DNA from 2 places in the Franconibacter daqui genome. Region 1 is predicted to be linked to the other one. Evidence: predicted binding sites of a transcription regulator. Region 1 holds the regulator's gene; the other holds the start of a gene.
The links. Region 1 encodes Fur, which represses iron uptake genes when iron is present. Its sites were predicted from a motif close to ATAATAATGAGAACNACTATCAA; they were not measured.
Positions count from the first base shown of each region.

Region 2: fepB (Fe2+-enterobactin ABC transporter substrate-binding protein) is a predicted target of Fur. The motif match lies at 2,947-2,969, and genes of this name have one in related genera.

Region 1 is NZ_BMKJ01000001.1:465,000-473,043, forward strand. Features, by position in the region: gene IEX01_RS02215 (beta-N-acetylhexosaminidase) at 1-2,144, shown strand, start outside; gene IEX01_RS02220 (helix-turn-helix domain-containing protein) at 2,200-2,811, opposite strand; gene fur (ferric iron uptake transcriptional regulator) at 3,147-3,593, opposite strand; gene fldA (flavodoxin FldA) at 3,893-4,423, opposite strand; gene ybfE (LexA regulated protein) at 4,579-4,860, opposite strand; gene ybfF (esterase) at 4,990-5,757, opposite strand; gene seqA (replication initiation negative regulator SeqA) at 5,942-6,484, shown strand; gene pgm (phosphoglucomutase (alpha-D-glucose-1,6-bisphosphate-dependent)) at 6,509-8,044, shown strand, end outside.
Region 2 is NZ_BMKJ01000005.1:142,332-150,375, forward strand. Features, by position in the region: gene fepD (Fe(3+)-siderophore ABC transporter permease) at 1-470, opposite strand, end outside; gene entS (enterobactin transporter EntS) at 578-1,822, shown strand; gene fepB (Fe2+-enterobactin ABC transporter substrate-binding protein) at 1,848-2,807, opposite strand; gene entC (isochorismate synthase EntC) at 2,996-4,180, shown strand; gene IEX01_RS16335 ((2,3-dihydroxybenzoyl)adenylate synthase) at 4,177-5,781, shown strand; gene IEX01_RS16340 (isochorismatase) at 5,791-6,654, shown strand; gene entA (2,3-dihydro-2,3-dihydroxybenzoate dehydrogenase EntA) at 6,651-7,403, shown strand; gene entH (proofreading thioesterase EntH) at 7,404-7,817, shown strand.

The DNA.
Region 1 (8,044 bases):
TCAGTCCGCTCGGTGAACAGTGGAGGCGTACGCCGGATGATAAAAATGTGTTGATGACCGCAGAGGCGCGCTATAACAAAAACAGCGATGTCGCTTTACCGGATGCTGCGGCGCTGCGAGGAGAGATTGTTCCTACCCCTAAAACGGTTACGGTGCATGCCGAAAATGTGGACTTAAGCCGCGGGGTCGTGCTCGACCTGGCTTCGCTTGCGCCAGCTTCCCGCGAGGCGGTGGCTTCGCGTTTCGCGCAGCTCGGCGTGAAAACCGGTCAGGGCTATCCGGTTAACACTCTCGTTGCGCCAGACGACTTTCAGAAACCGGAGGCGGTATCCGGCGCTTACCGTTTACAAATCAAGCCGCAGGAGACAATAGTGACGGGATACGACGCCGCTGGCGTCTTCTACGGTCTACAATCCCTGCTCTCACTGCTCCCGGCGCAAGGTAAGCCGCAAATCGCTACGCTTGAGGCGAGCGATGCGCCTCGCTTTAGCTGGCGCGCTATTCATCTGGACGTCGGACGCAATTTCCATTCAAAAGCGGCAGTGTTGCGTCTGCTGGATCAAATGGCCGCTTATAAACTCAACAAGTTTCATTTCCACCTGAGCGATGATGAAGGCTGGCGCCTGGAAATCCCCGGGCTGCCGGAACTGACCGAAACAGGGGCGAAACGCTGCCATGACCTCACTGAAAAACGCTGTCTTCTGCCGCAGTTGGGTTCGGGGCCCGAGAGTAATAACAACGGCAGCGGCTACTTCACGCGCGCTGATTATATTGAGATTGTGAAATACGCTGCTGCGCGGCACATCGAGGTTATCCCTGAAATTGATATGCCCGCGCATGCGAGGGCGGCGGTGGTATCAATGGAAGCGCGCTATGCCCGCTTAATGGAAGCGGGAAAAGCGCAGGAAGCAAACCATTACCGCCTGCTGGATCCCGCCGACACGTCAAACACGACAGGCGTACAGTATTACGATCGAACCGGTTATCTGAATCCTTGTCTCGCTTCGTCACGCAACTTCGTCGACAAAGTCATCTCTGAGGTTCAGTTGATGCATAAAGAGGCGGGGCAACCTTTAACCGTCTGGCACGCTGGCGGCGACGAGGCGAAGAATATCTACCTGGGAACAGGGTATACCGACAAGTCCCATCCGGAAGAGGGGAAGGGGATTATCGATCTGAGTAAACAAAATAAGCCGTGGGAAAAATCACCTGCGTGTAAAAAGCTGCTTGAACGGGGCGAGGTCGCGGACGTTGAACACCTTTCCAGCTACTTTGGCATTGAGATCAGCAAGCTGGTAAATGCGCACGGCATCAGCGTCATGCAGGCCTGGCAGGATGGGCTGAAAGATGCGAAAGACGCCAGCGCGTTCAGCACCCGTCAGGTTAATGTTAACTTCTGGGACACGCTGTTCTGGGGCGGCTTTGATACGGCAAACGACTGGGCGAATAAAGGTTTCAGGGTTATCGTCTCCAACCCTGACTATCTCTATCTGGATTTCCCCTATGAAGTCAACCCGGCGGAGAGCGGCTATTACTGGGGAACACGGTTCAGCGACGAGCGTAAAATCTTCAGCTTTGCGCCAGACAACCTGCCGCAGAATGCGGAAACTTCCGTCGATCGCGATGGCAATACCTTCAGTGCGAAATCTGACAAGCCCTGGCCGGGTGCGCTGGGCCTTTCCGCTCAGCTCTGGAGCGAAGTCGTTCGTACCGATAAGCAGATGGAGTACATGATCTACCCAAGGCTTATTGTTGTCGCTGAGCGCGCATGGCATCGCGCCGCCTGGGAGCAGGATTATCAGGCGGGTCGCGAGTATAAGGGCCAGGAAACGCAGTGGGTGGATAAAAAAGCCCTCGCCTCAGACTGGGCTCGCTTTGCAAGCCTTATAGGCCACCGGGAGCTGGCGAAACTGGACAAAGCGGGCATCCAGTATCGTTTGCCGGTGCCGGGCGCCAGAGTGGAAAAAGGCATACTGGAAATAAACACCAGCCTGCCGGGGCTGGCGGCAGAATACTCTACGGATAACGGTAAAAACTGGCTACGCTATGACAATAAGGCGCGACCACAGGTTGAGGGCGAAGTACTGATTCGCGCGGTAAGCCCGGATGGTCAACGCTACAGCCGTGTCGATAGCGTTAAATAGTCCCGTAAAAAAAAGCCCGCCTGATGGCGGGCTTTTTTTATCTTTCAGCAAAAGCTTACAGGCTTTCTGGCAGCGTACGCAGCGCGGTTAATTTTCCTTTACTTATTTCTACATAATTATCATGCCGCAACTGCGACAACGTTTTCATCACCATGCTGCGAGAAAGATTGGTTCGCTTAACGATATAATCGGCAACGTTAATCTTATTTCGCATAAATTCATCCATGGCGGCAAGCGTGACCAGATTACCTTTAATCATGAGGTAGCTATTATGCCCAAGCAATAATTCTTCGCGATGGCAGAGTAAGTCGATGTTCCAGGCCAGTACCTTATATAACTGTGGTTGGCACTGATGATTCTCTATTTCACTCAGAAATTTATCAAAAGGAATGAGCTGATAGTGGCACTCAGCATCGGCCTGAATTCTGAAATAATTTTTATTATTAAGATTACGCGCAACGCCCAGAATAGACGGGGCGCTACATTTTTCAATCAGTAATCTGTCACTTTTACGCAATACGGAAAAAAGGCCGCCGCGAATAATGCAAACAAAGCCTTCACGCGTTGGAATAGACGTATTTTTTTCTGCGCGATACCAGTTGCCATAACCATTAAAGATATCGGACAGGCGATAAATTTCGGCAAGGGGTTTCTGAGGTATTACCATAACGGCGACCTTTGTATAAGTATATTATTGGAATAAATAACGAGGGGCTATTCTAATAGAGTTGATTTTTTTACTGCAAGACAGGCCAATGACGTTGTAAGCCTGAATGGGGCGCTTGAGGGGGGTAACTGATTGAATGGTAAAATAATTTACTTTTTCTGAAAATAAAAAGTAAGAAAAAGATAAGATAAAATAAGTTCTTGACCAGTATATTAAAATAGCAAGCATCAAAAAAATGGATTATTAGCGTCGCGCCTGCCTGATAAAGGTGTAAAAAAAGCCGACATACTATGTCGGCTTATTAACAAAAAGCAAAAACGGAACGCTATTTTCGCTTACTTTGTGTCGTGCGCGTGCTCGTTTTCGCGGCAGTCGCCATCGGCACAGTGGCCATAGAGATAGAGGCTATGGTTAGTCAAACGAATGCCATGGCGAGAAGCGATTTCACGCTGACGCGCTTCGATAGAGTCGTCGCTAAACTCGATAACTTTGCCGCAGTCGAGGCAGATCAGGTGGTCATGATGATGCTGTTGAGTCAGTTCGAAAACGGATTTGCCGCCTTCAAAGTTATGACGCGTAACGATACCCGCGTCGTCAAACTGATTCAGCACACGGTAAACGGTCGCGAGACCAATCTCTTCGCCCATGTCAATGAGGCGCTTGTATAAGTCTTCCGCACTGACATGATGGTTTACTGGCTCCTGCAACACTTCAAGGATTTTCAGTCGAGGAAGCGTGACTTTCAGGCCAGCCTTCTTTAATGCGGTGTTATTGTCAGTCATGCGGAATCTGTCCTGTTGCTAAACGGTGTGCTCCGGAGAGCTTAAGATCGGATGCGCTGAAGATGAATGCGACTCATTATAGAACTGACAGGACCAAATGAAAACCGCAAGCGTCCAGCAATAGTGCTTTTCAAAACGTGGCGAGCGCGGCGCTTGCCGTCTCGTTACCCGATAATCCAGAAGGGTATTGTACAGATATGCGGATGAAAGTTAAAAATTTGTAGCAATCATTTTTATCGCTTTTATCTATCAATGAAGCTAAAACGGCGATAAAAAATACATTTATCGCCGTTTCACGATTAGGCGTTAATGATTTCCTGCAGATGCAGCTCTTCAGAAACTTGCTTAACCCATTTTTCGACGCGTTCAGCGGTCAGTTCCGGCTGACGATCTTCATCAATGGCAAGGCCAACGAAGTGATCGTCATCGGCAAGACCTTTAGAGGCTTCAAAGTGATAACCTTCCGTCGGCCAGTGACCCACAATAGTGGCGCCGCGCGGTTCAATAATGTCGCGAATGGTGCCGAGCGCGTCGCAGAAGTATTCCGCGTAGTCTTCCTGATCGCCGCAGCCGAAGAGCGCGACCAGCTTGCCATTGAAGTCAATCTCTTCAAGGGTCGGGAAGAAATCATCCCAGTCGCACTGCGCTTCGCCGTAGTACCAGGTCGGGATGCCAAGCAGCAGGATATCGAAACCTTCCAGATCTTCTTTGCTGCTCTTGGCAATATCGTGCACTTCAGCAACGTCTTTCCCGAGCTGTTTCTGAATAACTTTTGCGATATTTTCGGTGTTGCCGGTGTCGCTGCCGAAAAAAATGCCTACGATTGCCATGAGAAAAATAACCTCTTGAATCCTAATGATATGGTAGTGGCGAAATGCCCACAGATAGGGCAATAATAGCAGAACAGAGAAGAGGGCGGAAACAGCTATCACGGTGGGGTGCACACTCTGACACATTTCCATACAAGAAAAAGGGTTTTAAGGCCTTAGCTATTCAGCGCCTTGAGCTGCGCCAACAAAATTTCTTCAATCAATTCGCTGCGACTCATGTTGCGCGCCTGCGCCAGCTGCGTCAGGGCGTCAACCGCTTCCGCGTTAAGTTTTAACTCTACACGTTTAAGCCCGCGAACTTTGTCGCGCTTGAGCTGGTTCCGTTTGTTGATGCGCAACTGTTCGTCACGCGACAGCGGATTGGTTTTCGGGCGACCCGGGCGACGCTCGTCCGCGAACAGATCTAATGTCGTACGGTCCGTTTGTTCTTTGGCCATGATTTGACTACTGACAGGGGAAACAGGCTGCCGGAGCGGATGCCCGGGTGTCATTCAGCGCGCCATCATACATCAGGGAACGAGGCGCGCCAACGCGTTAGCGGCATGTTAGCGCCAGTCGCCTTGTTTTTAATCAGTTTCCAGGAAGCGACGAATGGCGCGCAATACGGCTTCGGGCTTTTCGGCATGCACCCAGTGCCCGGCGCCGGCAATGACATGCGCTCGCGCCGCAGGGAACTGCTTAAGCAAGGCCTCGCGGTGATTTTCCTGTACGTAAGGCGAAGCGCCGCCAGCGATAAACAGCGAAGGACCATGCCAGGCGGGCACCTCCTGCCAGCCAACAATGTGCTCATACTGCTCCCAGAGCGTCGGCACATTGAAACGCCATTCACCGTCGGCGAAGGATTTCAGCAGAAACTGAACGACGCCTTCTTCAGAGAGGTGCTCGCGCATAATGGCGGCCGCCTGCTGGCGCGTCGCGGCGCCCGCTTCGCTTACCGCGCGAATGGCGGCGAAGATTTCATCGTGACGTCGTACCTGATAGTCGACAGGCGCTATATCAATCGTCACCAGTTTAACGATGCGCTCCGGTATCAGCGCGGTCACCGCCATTGCCGCTTTGCCGCCCATGGAGTGCCCAATAAGCACCACGTTATCAAGCTGGTGGGCATCCAGCGTTTCCACGATATCCTGCGCCATTGCAGGATACGTCATCTCATTGCTACGCGGCGAAAGACCGTGGTTGCGCATATCGACCTGCAGCACATCGCGATCTTTCGCCAGATCGCGAGCCAGCACGCCGAGGTTATCCAGACTGCCAAACAGGCCGTGAATCAAAACGACAGGCGAATTGTTATTCGGTTGTTGCGCAGATTGCATTCGGGTATTCAATTTCATGGCAAAGTTCTTTTTTTGCATCTGAAAGGTTAGGGTATCATGTTGACCATTCTGCCGTCCGGCTGCAAGAAGCCAGTTAATTCCGACTTTTGCCGCCCCTCCAGGTGTGACGCTATCCGCTGTTGGGTTTTACTTCTATAATCCCAACGACTTGTATTCAGAAAAGATATTGCACTGGATTAAGATGAAAACGATTGAAGTTGATGACGAGCTGTATCGCTACATTGCCAGCCACACTCAGCACATTGGCGAAAGCGCGTCCGACATTTTACGGCGCATGCTTAAAGTTGCCGCCGGCTCGCAAGCCGCTTCCGCTCAGGCGAAAGAGAGCGCGCCTGTCAGCGCAGCCGTTGCCGAAAAGCCGGCGAACCCTGCCAAAGACCGCGTTCGCGCTATGCGAGAGCTGCTTTTATCGGACGAATACGCAGAACAGAAGCGAGCGGTCAATCGTTTCATGCTGGTGCTGTCTACACTCTATTCACTGGATGCAAAAGCGTTTGCCGAAGCCACCGAGTCGCTGCATGGCCGCACCCGCGTCTATTTCGCCGGTGACGAGCAAACGCTGCTGCAAAGCGGCAACCAGACCAAGCCCAAACATGTTCCGGGCACGCCATACTGGGTTATTACTAATACGAATACGGGCCGCAAATGCAGCATGATCGAACATATCATGCAGACCATGCAGTTCCCGGCGGAATTAATTGAAAAGGTTTGCGGCACCATCTAACACAAGCGTCAGAAGGATCAGGCCATGGCAATGCATAACCGTGCGGGTCAACCCGCGCAACAAAGTGATTTGATTAACGTCGCGCAGCTTACCGCGCAGTACTACGTATTGAAGCCGGAAGTCGGCAACGTTGAGCACGCGGTGAAGTTCGGTACCTCCGGCCATCGCGGCAGCGCGGGACGTCACAGCTTTAACGAGCCGCACATTCTGGCTATCGCCCAGGCCATTGCCGAAGAGCGCGCTAAAAACGGCATTACCGGCCCGTGCTATGTGGGTAAAGATACCCATGCGCTCTCTGAGCCCGCTTTTATCTCTGTGCTGGAAGTCCTGTCCGCGAACGGCGTCGATATCATCGTGCAGGAAAACAATGGTTACACCCCAACGCCTGCGGTTTCCAACGCTATCCTGGTTCACAACAAAAATGGCGGCGCTCAGGCGGACGGCATTGTCATTACCCCCTCTCACAATCCGCCGGAAGATGGCGGCATCAAATACAATCCGCCGAACGGCGGCCCGGCGGATACTAACGTAACCAAAGTGGTGGAAGATCGCGCAAACGCGCTGTTGGCGAACGGCCTGAGAGAGGTTAAACGCCTGCCGCTTGACGAAGCCTGGGCCAGCGGTCGCATTCAGGAAAAAGACCTGGTGCAGCCGTTTGTCGAAGGATTGGCGGATATCGTCGATATGGCGGCTATCCAGAAAGCGGGCCTGAAGCTCGGCGTTGACCCGCTTGGCGGCTCCGGTATCGAATACTGGAAGCGTATTGCGGAGCACTACAAGCTGGATCTGACCATTGTTAACGATCAGGTCGATCAAACTTTCCGCTTCATGCACCTTGATAAAGATGGCGTTATCCGTATGGACTGCTCCTCTGAGTCTGCGATGGCGGGGCTGCTGGCGCTGCGTGATAAGTTCGATCTGGCCTTTGCCAACGACCCGGATTACGACCGTCACGGTATTGTCACCCCGGCGGGGCTGATGAACCCGAACCACTATCTGGCGGTCGCCATTAACTATCTGTTCCAGCATCGTCCGCAGTGGGGCAACGAGGTGGCTGTCGGTAAAACGCTGGTCTCATCCGCGATGATTGACCGCGTGGTGAACGATCTCGGCCGTAAGCTGGTGGAAGTGCCGGTAGGCTTCAAATGGTTCGTTGATGGCCTTTACGACGGCAGCTTTGGCTTCGGCGGCGAAGAGAGCGCGGGCGCCTCTTTCCTGCGTTTTGACGGCACGCCGTGGTCCACCGATAAAGACGGCATCATCATGTGTCTGCTGGCGGCGGAAATCACCGCCGTCACCGGCAAAAACCCGCAGCAGCATTATGATGAGCTGGCTGAACGCTTCGGCGCGCCGAGCTATAACCGTCTGCAGGCTTCCGCCACGTCCGCGCAAAAAGCGGCGCTTTCTAAGCTGTCGCCGGAAATGGTCAGCGCAAGCCAGCTGGCGGGCGACCCCATCACGGCGCGCCTGACCGCCGCGCCAGGCAACGGCGCTTCCATTGGTGGGCTGAAAGTGATGACTGACAACGGCTGGTTCGCCGCGCGTCCGTCAGGCACGGAA
Region 2 (8,044 bases), on a different contig from region 1:
GCGACGCCAGCCAGCGTCAGACGCACCGGGCTGAGCTGACCGCCGCCTGCGCTGCCGGTAAAGGCGACGATAAGCGAGGCGCACAGCGCGCCGGCGAAGGCAAAACCCAGCAGGGAAAGCGAAGAGGAGGCGCCCCACAGGGCGGCGCCGATGACGATAGCGAAACTCGCTCCGGCGTTGACGCCAAGCAGGCCCGGGTCCGCCAGCGGGTTGCGAGTGAGGGTTTGCATCAGCGCGCCCGCCACGCCCAGCGCGCCGCCCGCGAGCAGGCCCGCCAGCGTTCGCGGCAGCCGCGCATCAAGCACAATGGTGCAGTCCGCGCTCCGGCACTGACCGCTCAGGGCGTCCAGCACCACCGACAACGGTATGGACTTAGCGCCCACCAACAAACTTAACGCCGCGATAAGCAGCAAAAAAAGAAAAAGGCCCAGCAGGGAGAAAGCCCGTGCTGAAAACCGTGAGGCCGACATAACGCACATCCCATAACGATAATGATAGTTATTATCACTCTTATCGGGCTATGTTAGCATGGGCGTCCCGTTAATCGGTAAGGAAAATTCGCTCTCAAGGCCCTGTAATGAACCGACATTCGCTGTTGCTCAACCTGAGTTTATTGAAAACCCATCCGGCTTACCGCGCTGTCTTCCTGGCGCGTTTTATTTCCATCCTCGCGCTGGGGCTGCTCGGCGTGGCGGTGCCGGTGCAGATCCAGACGCTCACCGGCTCCCCTTTTCAGGTGGGGCTTTCGGTCACGCTCACCGGCGGGGCGATGTTTATCGGCCTGATGACCGGCGGCGTGCTGGCGGACCGCCATGAGCGCAAAAAACTGATTCTGCTGGCGCGCTCCACCTGCGGCGTGGGGTTTATCGGGCTGTGGATTAACGCCATGCTGCCTGAGCCTTCGCTTGTCGTCATTTACCTGCTTGGCCTGTGGGACGGCTTTTTCGGCGCGATTGGCGTCACGGCGCTGCTGGCCGCCACGCCCGCAATTGTCGGGCGAGAAAATTTGATGCAGGCGGGGGCGATTACCATGCTGACGGTGCGTCTGGGGTCGGTTATTTCGCCGCTTATCGGCGGCCTGCTGCTGGCCTCTGGCGGCGTAACATGGAATTACGCGCTGGCGGCGCTCGGCACCTTCATCACGCTGCTGCCGCTGCTTACGCTACCAAAACTGCCTGCGCCGCAGATGCAGCGCGAGCATCCGCTAAAGGCGCTGGCGAGCGCGTTTCGCTTTCTGCTGGCAAGCCCGGTGGTGGGCGGCGTGGCGCTTATCGGCGCCCTGCTCACGATGGCGAGCGCGGTGCGCGTGCTTTATCCGGCGCTGGCTAACCACTGGCAGATGGCGAGCGGCGAAATCGGCGCGCTTTACGCCGCCGTACCGCTGGGGGCGGCGGCAGGCGCTCTCACCAGCGGTCGGCTGGCGCACTCCACGCAGCCGGGGCGCGTTATGCTCTTCACTTCCGTGCTGGCGTTCGTCGCGGTAGGCATTTTCAGCCTGATGCCGTTCTGGGGCTTAGGGGTTGTCTGCCTCGCGCTGTTCGGCTACCTGAGCGGCATCAGCTCGCTGGTTCAGTACACGCTGATTCAGACGCAGACGCCGGACCACATGCTCGGGCGTATTAATGGGCTGTGGACCGCGCAGAACGTAACGGGCGATGCGATTGGCGCGGCGCTGCTGGGCGGCATGGGCGTTGCGCTCTCGCCGGTCAGCTCGGCGAGCGTCAGTGGAATGGCGCTGGCGGTTGCAGGCGTTGCGCTTACGCTGCTGTTAAGCGAGCTTCGCCGCCTGCGGCAGCCGCCGCCGCAATTGGTGAAGCCATAAGAGAAGGGGCCGTGCGGCCCCTTTTTTACGCTTTAAATAACGTCGCCAGCCGTTCGAGTATCAGGCTCGCGCTGTAATAATCCAGGCGGAAGGTCTCTGGCCCCAGCGCATAAACGCGCTGGTTTTGCACCGCGGGCAGATGAGAGAGCAGGGCGTTGCCGGTAAGCGCCTGAGCGTCTTTTTCATCGCTGGCGAAGAGAAAGAGCGATTCGCCGTTCAGCCCCGCAGCCAGGTTTTCACCCCCCAACTGTACGATGTCATGGCGCTTGCCCATGCTGCTAAGCGCAGGCAGCAACGGCGGCGTCGCGAGGGTAAAGCCCAACTGCTGCAACAGCTGCCCCTGAGCGGACATCGGCGTAAAGAGGTTCGCCCCATGCGCGGCGGCGTTGTAGACCAGCGCGCTCACGGGCTGCGGCGGCAGCTTCATGTGCGCTTTCACCTGGTCAAGCTCTTGCGCGAAGCGTGCAATGCGCGCCTGCGCCTCTTTCTCATGGCCGGTTATCTGCCCAAGCTGGGTTAACAACTGCTGCCAGCTTTTGTCGTCGTAATTGATGATAAGCGTGGGGGCGATAGCGGAGAGCTGTTCGTAAAGCGCCAGCGCCGAGTCGCCGCCGGTGGCGCTGATTAAAATCAGGTCCGGCATCTGCGCCGCTACCGCCTCGGCGTTCGGTTCGCCAATGTACAGGCGCTGCACGTTACGCTTTTTCGCAATCTCTCCCCACTGGCGCAGAAAGCCCTGGTCGTCCGCCAGCCGGTTGCCGGGCGTGGTCGCGCCGCTTGCCACCACGGGCGCGTCCAGCGCCAGCAGCGAACCAGTCAGGGTTACGCTTGTGGAAACAATGCGCTGCGGCGCTTTTTCCAGCGTTTGCACGCCGCGGCTGTCGGTCACCTGACGCGGCCATTCCGCCGCCTGCGTGAGTGAGGAAAATCCTAAAACCAGTGCACTGAAAAGCAGCAGCGCCCGTCGGGCGAAATGGGAGATCACAGCGTTGCATCCTGTAAAAAGCAAGGTTAGTAATGCTTCTCATTTTCACTATTTACCGCAGCGATGCAAGCGCGCCGCTTAACGGAAAATGTGGCGTCGGTTGACATGCCCGGCGTTTCGTCTTAGGTTACGCCACCAAATACAAATGATAACAATTATCAGTTCTCTTATCATTTTTGGAGGAGCGCATGGACACGTCTTTGGCTGAGGAAACGCAAGTGGGGAGGATAACCCTTTCACCAGACAGCTTTTTCTTCATGTCGCCGTATCGCAGCCTGGCCACTTCCGGCTGTTTCGCCCGGTTGACGACGCCTGCCGCCGATGGCGCCGATCGCAACGGAGCCTTCCAGAAGGCGTTGCAAAACCACTTCACCGCCGCCCGCGCGCAGGGCGTCAGCAACCCCATCGTCGTCGGCGCCATTCCGTTCGACACCCGCAAGCCTTCGGCGCTGTTTATTCCCCAAACGTGGCGCGTCTTTAACCGCCAGCGTTATCGCAGCAGCGTAAAGCCGCAAAAACCGCTGCAGGTAACGCGCCGTCAGGCGATTCCTGAACAGCCGCAGTTTATGGAGATGGTGGCCCGCGCCGCCGCGCTTACCGACACGCCGCGCGTCGATAAAATCGTGCTGTCGCGCCTTATCGATATCACGACGCAAGACGCGCCCGACAGCGTTGCGCTGCTGGAGCGGCTTATCGCCCAGAACCCCACCAGTTTTAATTTCCACGTGCCGCTGGAAGCGGGCGGGGCGCTGCTTGGCGCAAGCCCGGAGCTGCTGCTGCGCAAATCGGGCGAGTGTTTCAGCTCGCTGCCGTTGGCCGGTTCCGCCCGTCGCATGCAGGATGAAGCGCAGGACAAGGAGGCGGGTAATCAACTGCTGCGTTCTGCGAAAGACAGGCATGAACATGAGCTGGTGACGAAAGCGATGAAAACCGTGCTGGCGCCGCGCAGCCGCCTGCTCAGCGTGCCGGAAACGCCGGCGCTTATCACCACGCCCACCCTCTGGCACCTTGCCACCGCCATTGAAGGCGAGACGCAGGACGCCCGCGATAACGCGCTAACGCTCGCCTGCCTGCTGCACCCGACGCCCGCCCTGAGCGGCTTCCCCCATGAGATAGCCAAAACGCTTATCGCCGAGCTGGAGCCGTTCGACCGTGAACTGTTCGGCGGCATTGTCGGCTGGTGCGATGACCAGGGCAATGGCGAGTGGGTGGTGACTATCCGCTGCGCGCAGCTTAACGGCAACCGCGTGCGGCTTTTCGCCGGCGCAGGCATTGTGCCCGCCTCTGAGCCACAGAGCGAATGGCGCGAAACCGGCGTCAAGCTCTCGACCATGCTCAACGTATTTGGACTGAATGAAGGAAGCCCTGCATGACCCTCCCTTATACCCGCTGGCCAGATGATTTCGCCGTCCGCTACCGTGAAAAAGGCTACTGGCTGGATCTGCCGCTCACCGATATTTTAAGCCGCCACGCCAGCAGCGACGCGACGGCGCTGGTAGACGGCGAGCGCCGCTTCAGCTATCGCGAGCTGGAGCAGGCCGCCACGCGTCTTGCGGGCGCGCTGCAGCGCCGCGGGCTGAAAACCGGCGATACCGCGCTGGTGCAGCTTGGCAACGTTGCGGAGTTTTACATCACGCTGTTCGCGCTGTGGAAAATCGGCGTGGCTTCCGTTAACGCGCTTTTCAGCCACCAGCGCACCGAGCTTGACGCCTACGCCAGCCAGATTGCCCCGGCACTGCTGATTGCCGACCGCGAGCACGGCCTGTTTGGCGACGACGCCTGGCTTGAAACGCTGAAAGCCAGAACGCCTTCGCTGCGCGTTATCGCCCTACGCAACGACACGCTGGAAGCGCTGATTGACGAGCCGGCAGATAACATTGTCGCCTCGCCTTCCGCGCCGGATGAAGTGGCTTTTTTCCAGCTTTCCGGCGGCAGCACCGGCACGCCAAAGCTGATTCCGCGCACGCACAACGACTACTACTACAGCATTCGCCGCAGCGTAGAGATTTGCCGTTTTGATAGCGAAACGCGCTACCTCTGCGCGCTACCCGCCGCCCATAACTACCCGATGAGCTCGCCCGGCGCGCTCGGCGTCTTCTTTGGCGGGGGCTGCGTGGTGCTGGCGAGCGACCCGAGCGCCACGCTCTGCTTTCCGCTGATTGAACAGCATCAGATTAACGTCACCGCGCTGGTGCCGCCCGCCGTCAGTCTCTGGCTGCAGGCGGTGGGGGAAGGGGGTTCTGACGCGCAGCTCGCCTCGCTGAAGCTGTTGCAGGTTGGCGGCGCTCGCCTTTCCGATTCTCTCGCCGCGCGTATTCCGGCGGAGCTCGGTTGCCAGTTGCAGCAGGTGTTCGGCATGGCGGAGGGGCTTGTGAACTACACCCGCCTGGACGACCCGGATGAGCGCATCTTCACCACCCAGGGGCGCCCGATGAGCCCGGATGACGAAGTCTGGGTCGCGGATGAAAACGGCGAACCGCTGCCGCCCGGCGAAGTCGGCCGCCTGATGACGCGCGGCCCTTATACCTTCCGCGGCTACTACAACAGCCCGGAACACAACGCCCGCGCCTTTGATAAAAACGGCTTTTACTGCTCGGGCGATCTGATCGCCATCGATGAGCAGGGCTACATCACCGTAAAAGGGCGCGAGAAAGATCAGATCAACCGCGGCGGCGAGAAGATCGCAGCCGAAGAGATCGAAAACCTGCTGCTCAGCCATGAGGCTATCGTTCATGCCGCGCTGGTCTCGATGGAAGACAGCCTGATGGGCGAGAAAAGCTGCGCTTATATCGTCACCTCCCGCCCGGTAAAGGCGGTGGAGATCCGCCGCTTTCTGCGTGAGCTTGGCGTCGCCGATTTCAAGCTGCCGGATCGCGTGGAGCGCGTCGACGAACTGCCGCTTACGCCCGTCGGCAAAGTGGATAAAAAACAATTGCGTCAGTGGCTGGCGGCGCGTCAGTCCGCATCTGAGTAAGGAGAGAACATGGCTATTCCAAAACTGAACGCCTATGCATTGCCGACAGCGGCAGACATGCCACATAACAAAGTCCAGTGGGCGTTTGAGCCAGACCGCGCGGCGCTGCTTATCCACGACATGCAGGACTATTTCCTTAACTTCTGGGGTGAAAACTGCCCGATGATCGAGCAGGTTGTGGCGAATGTCGTCGCGCTGCGTCAGTTCTGCAAACAGAACGGCATCCCGGTTTACTACACCGCGCAACCTAACAACCAGAGCGATGCCGACCGCGCGCTGCTGAACGACATGTGGGGCCCGGGGCTAAACAACCATCCCGATAAACAAAAAGTGGTGGATGCCCTTACCCCGGACGCAGACGATACCGTGTTAGTGAAATGGCGCTACAGCGCGTTTCACCGCTCGCCGCTGGAGCAGGCGCTGAAAGAAGCGGGTCGCGACCAGCTGATTATTTGCGGCGTCTATGCGCACATTGGCTGCATGATCACCGCAACAGACGCCTTTATGCGCGACATTAAGCCCTTTATGGTGGCGGACGCGCTGGCGGACTTCAGCCGTGAAGAGCACCTGATGGCGCTGAAATATGTCGCAGGGCGCGCTGGCCGCGTGGTGATGACCCGCGATATCGCGGCGAAAGCCGAACTGCCGCAGAGCAAAGCGGAACTTCGCGCGTTGATCCTGCCGCTGCTGGATGAATCCGACGAGCCGGAAGATGATGAGAACCTTATCGACTACGGTCTCGACTCCGTGTGCATGATGGCGCTGGCCGCCCGCTGGCGCAAAGCGCATGGCGATATCGACTTCGTCATGCTGGCGAAAAACCCGACGCTGGACGCCTGGTGGGCGCTGCTCGCCCGGGAGCCGCAGGCATGAGCCTTGATTTTAGCGGCCAGACGGTCTGGGTGACCGGCGCGGGCAAAGGCATCGGCTACGCCACGGCGCTGGCGTTTGTGGAAGCGGGTGCAAGCGTCGTGGGTTTCGACCTCGCCTTTGAACAGGAAAATTATCCGTTTGCGTGCGAAACGCTGGATGTGGCGGACGCCGCCGCCGTTGCGCGTACCTGCCAGCGTTTGCTGGCGGCAGAAAAGCGCCTCGATGTGCTGATTAACGCCGCCGGCATTTTGCGTATGGGGCCGACGGACGAGCTTTCCGCCACCGACTGGCAGCAGACCTTTGCGGTAAACGTTGGCGGCGCGTTTAACTTCTTTCAGCAGACCATGGCGCAGTTTCGCGCGCAAAAGGGCGGGGCTATCGTCACGGTAGCCTCTGACGCCGCGCACACGCCGCGCATTGGCATGTCCGCCTATGGCGCGTCGAAAGCGGCGCTGAAAAGCCTGGCGCTGACCGTAGGCCTCGAGCTTGCCCCCTTCGGCGTGCGGGCGAATCTGGTTTCGCCTGGCTCAACGGATACCGATATGCAGCGTACGCTCTGGAAGAGTGAAGATGCCGAACAGCAGCGCATTCGCGGCTTCGCAGAGCAGTTCAAGCTCGGTATCCCGCTGGGTAAAATCGCCCGTCCGCAGGAGATTGCCAACGCTATCCTGTTCCTGGCGTCCGCCCAGGCGAGCCACATTACGCTGCAGGATCTCGTTATCGACGGCGGCTCAACGCTGGGGGCATAGATGATCTGGAAACGGCACATGACGCTGGAGGCGCTTAATGCCACCAGCGAAGGGACGATGGTGGCGCATCTTGGCATCGTTTACACCCGGCTTGGCGACGACCTGCTTGAGGCGACCATGCCGGTGGACGCCCGCACCCATCAGCCGTTCGGCCTGCTGCATGGCGGCGCCTCGGCGGCGCTGGCGGAAACGCTGGGTTCAATGGCGGGTTATCTCACCACCCGCGACGGTCAGTGCGTGGTCGGCACGGAGCTTAACGCCACCCATCACCGTGCGGTTTCGCAGGGCACGGTGCGCGGCGTTTGCCAGCCGCTGCACCTTGGCAGGCAGAGCCAGAGCTGGGAGATTGTGATTTTCGACGAGCAGGGCAGGCGCTGCTGCACCAGCAGGCTGAGTACGGCGGTGCTGGGGTAAAGGAGCGTGACTTGCAGGACATCCGTCTTGTTGCCTTTGCATACGTTGAGGGTGCGCAGACGGTGAAAGGTTCTGTTCGCCGGAAGATGGTTTTTATATTTCACCTTCCATCAGGCGAACATGCTAAGGGAGCTCGTCGCCGCTCCCTAAACCATCCCGGCTCCCGGCTTAAAATCGCCCCTCTTCGGGGCAGACCTTCCGCGCTGTCATCTGGCTTCGGGTCGGTC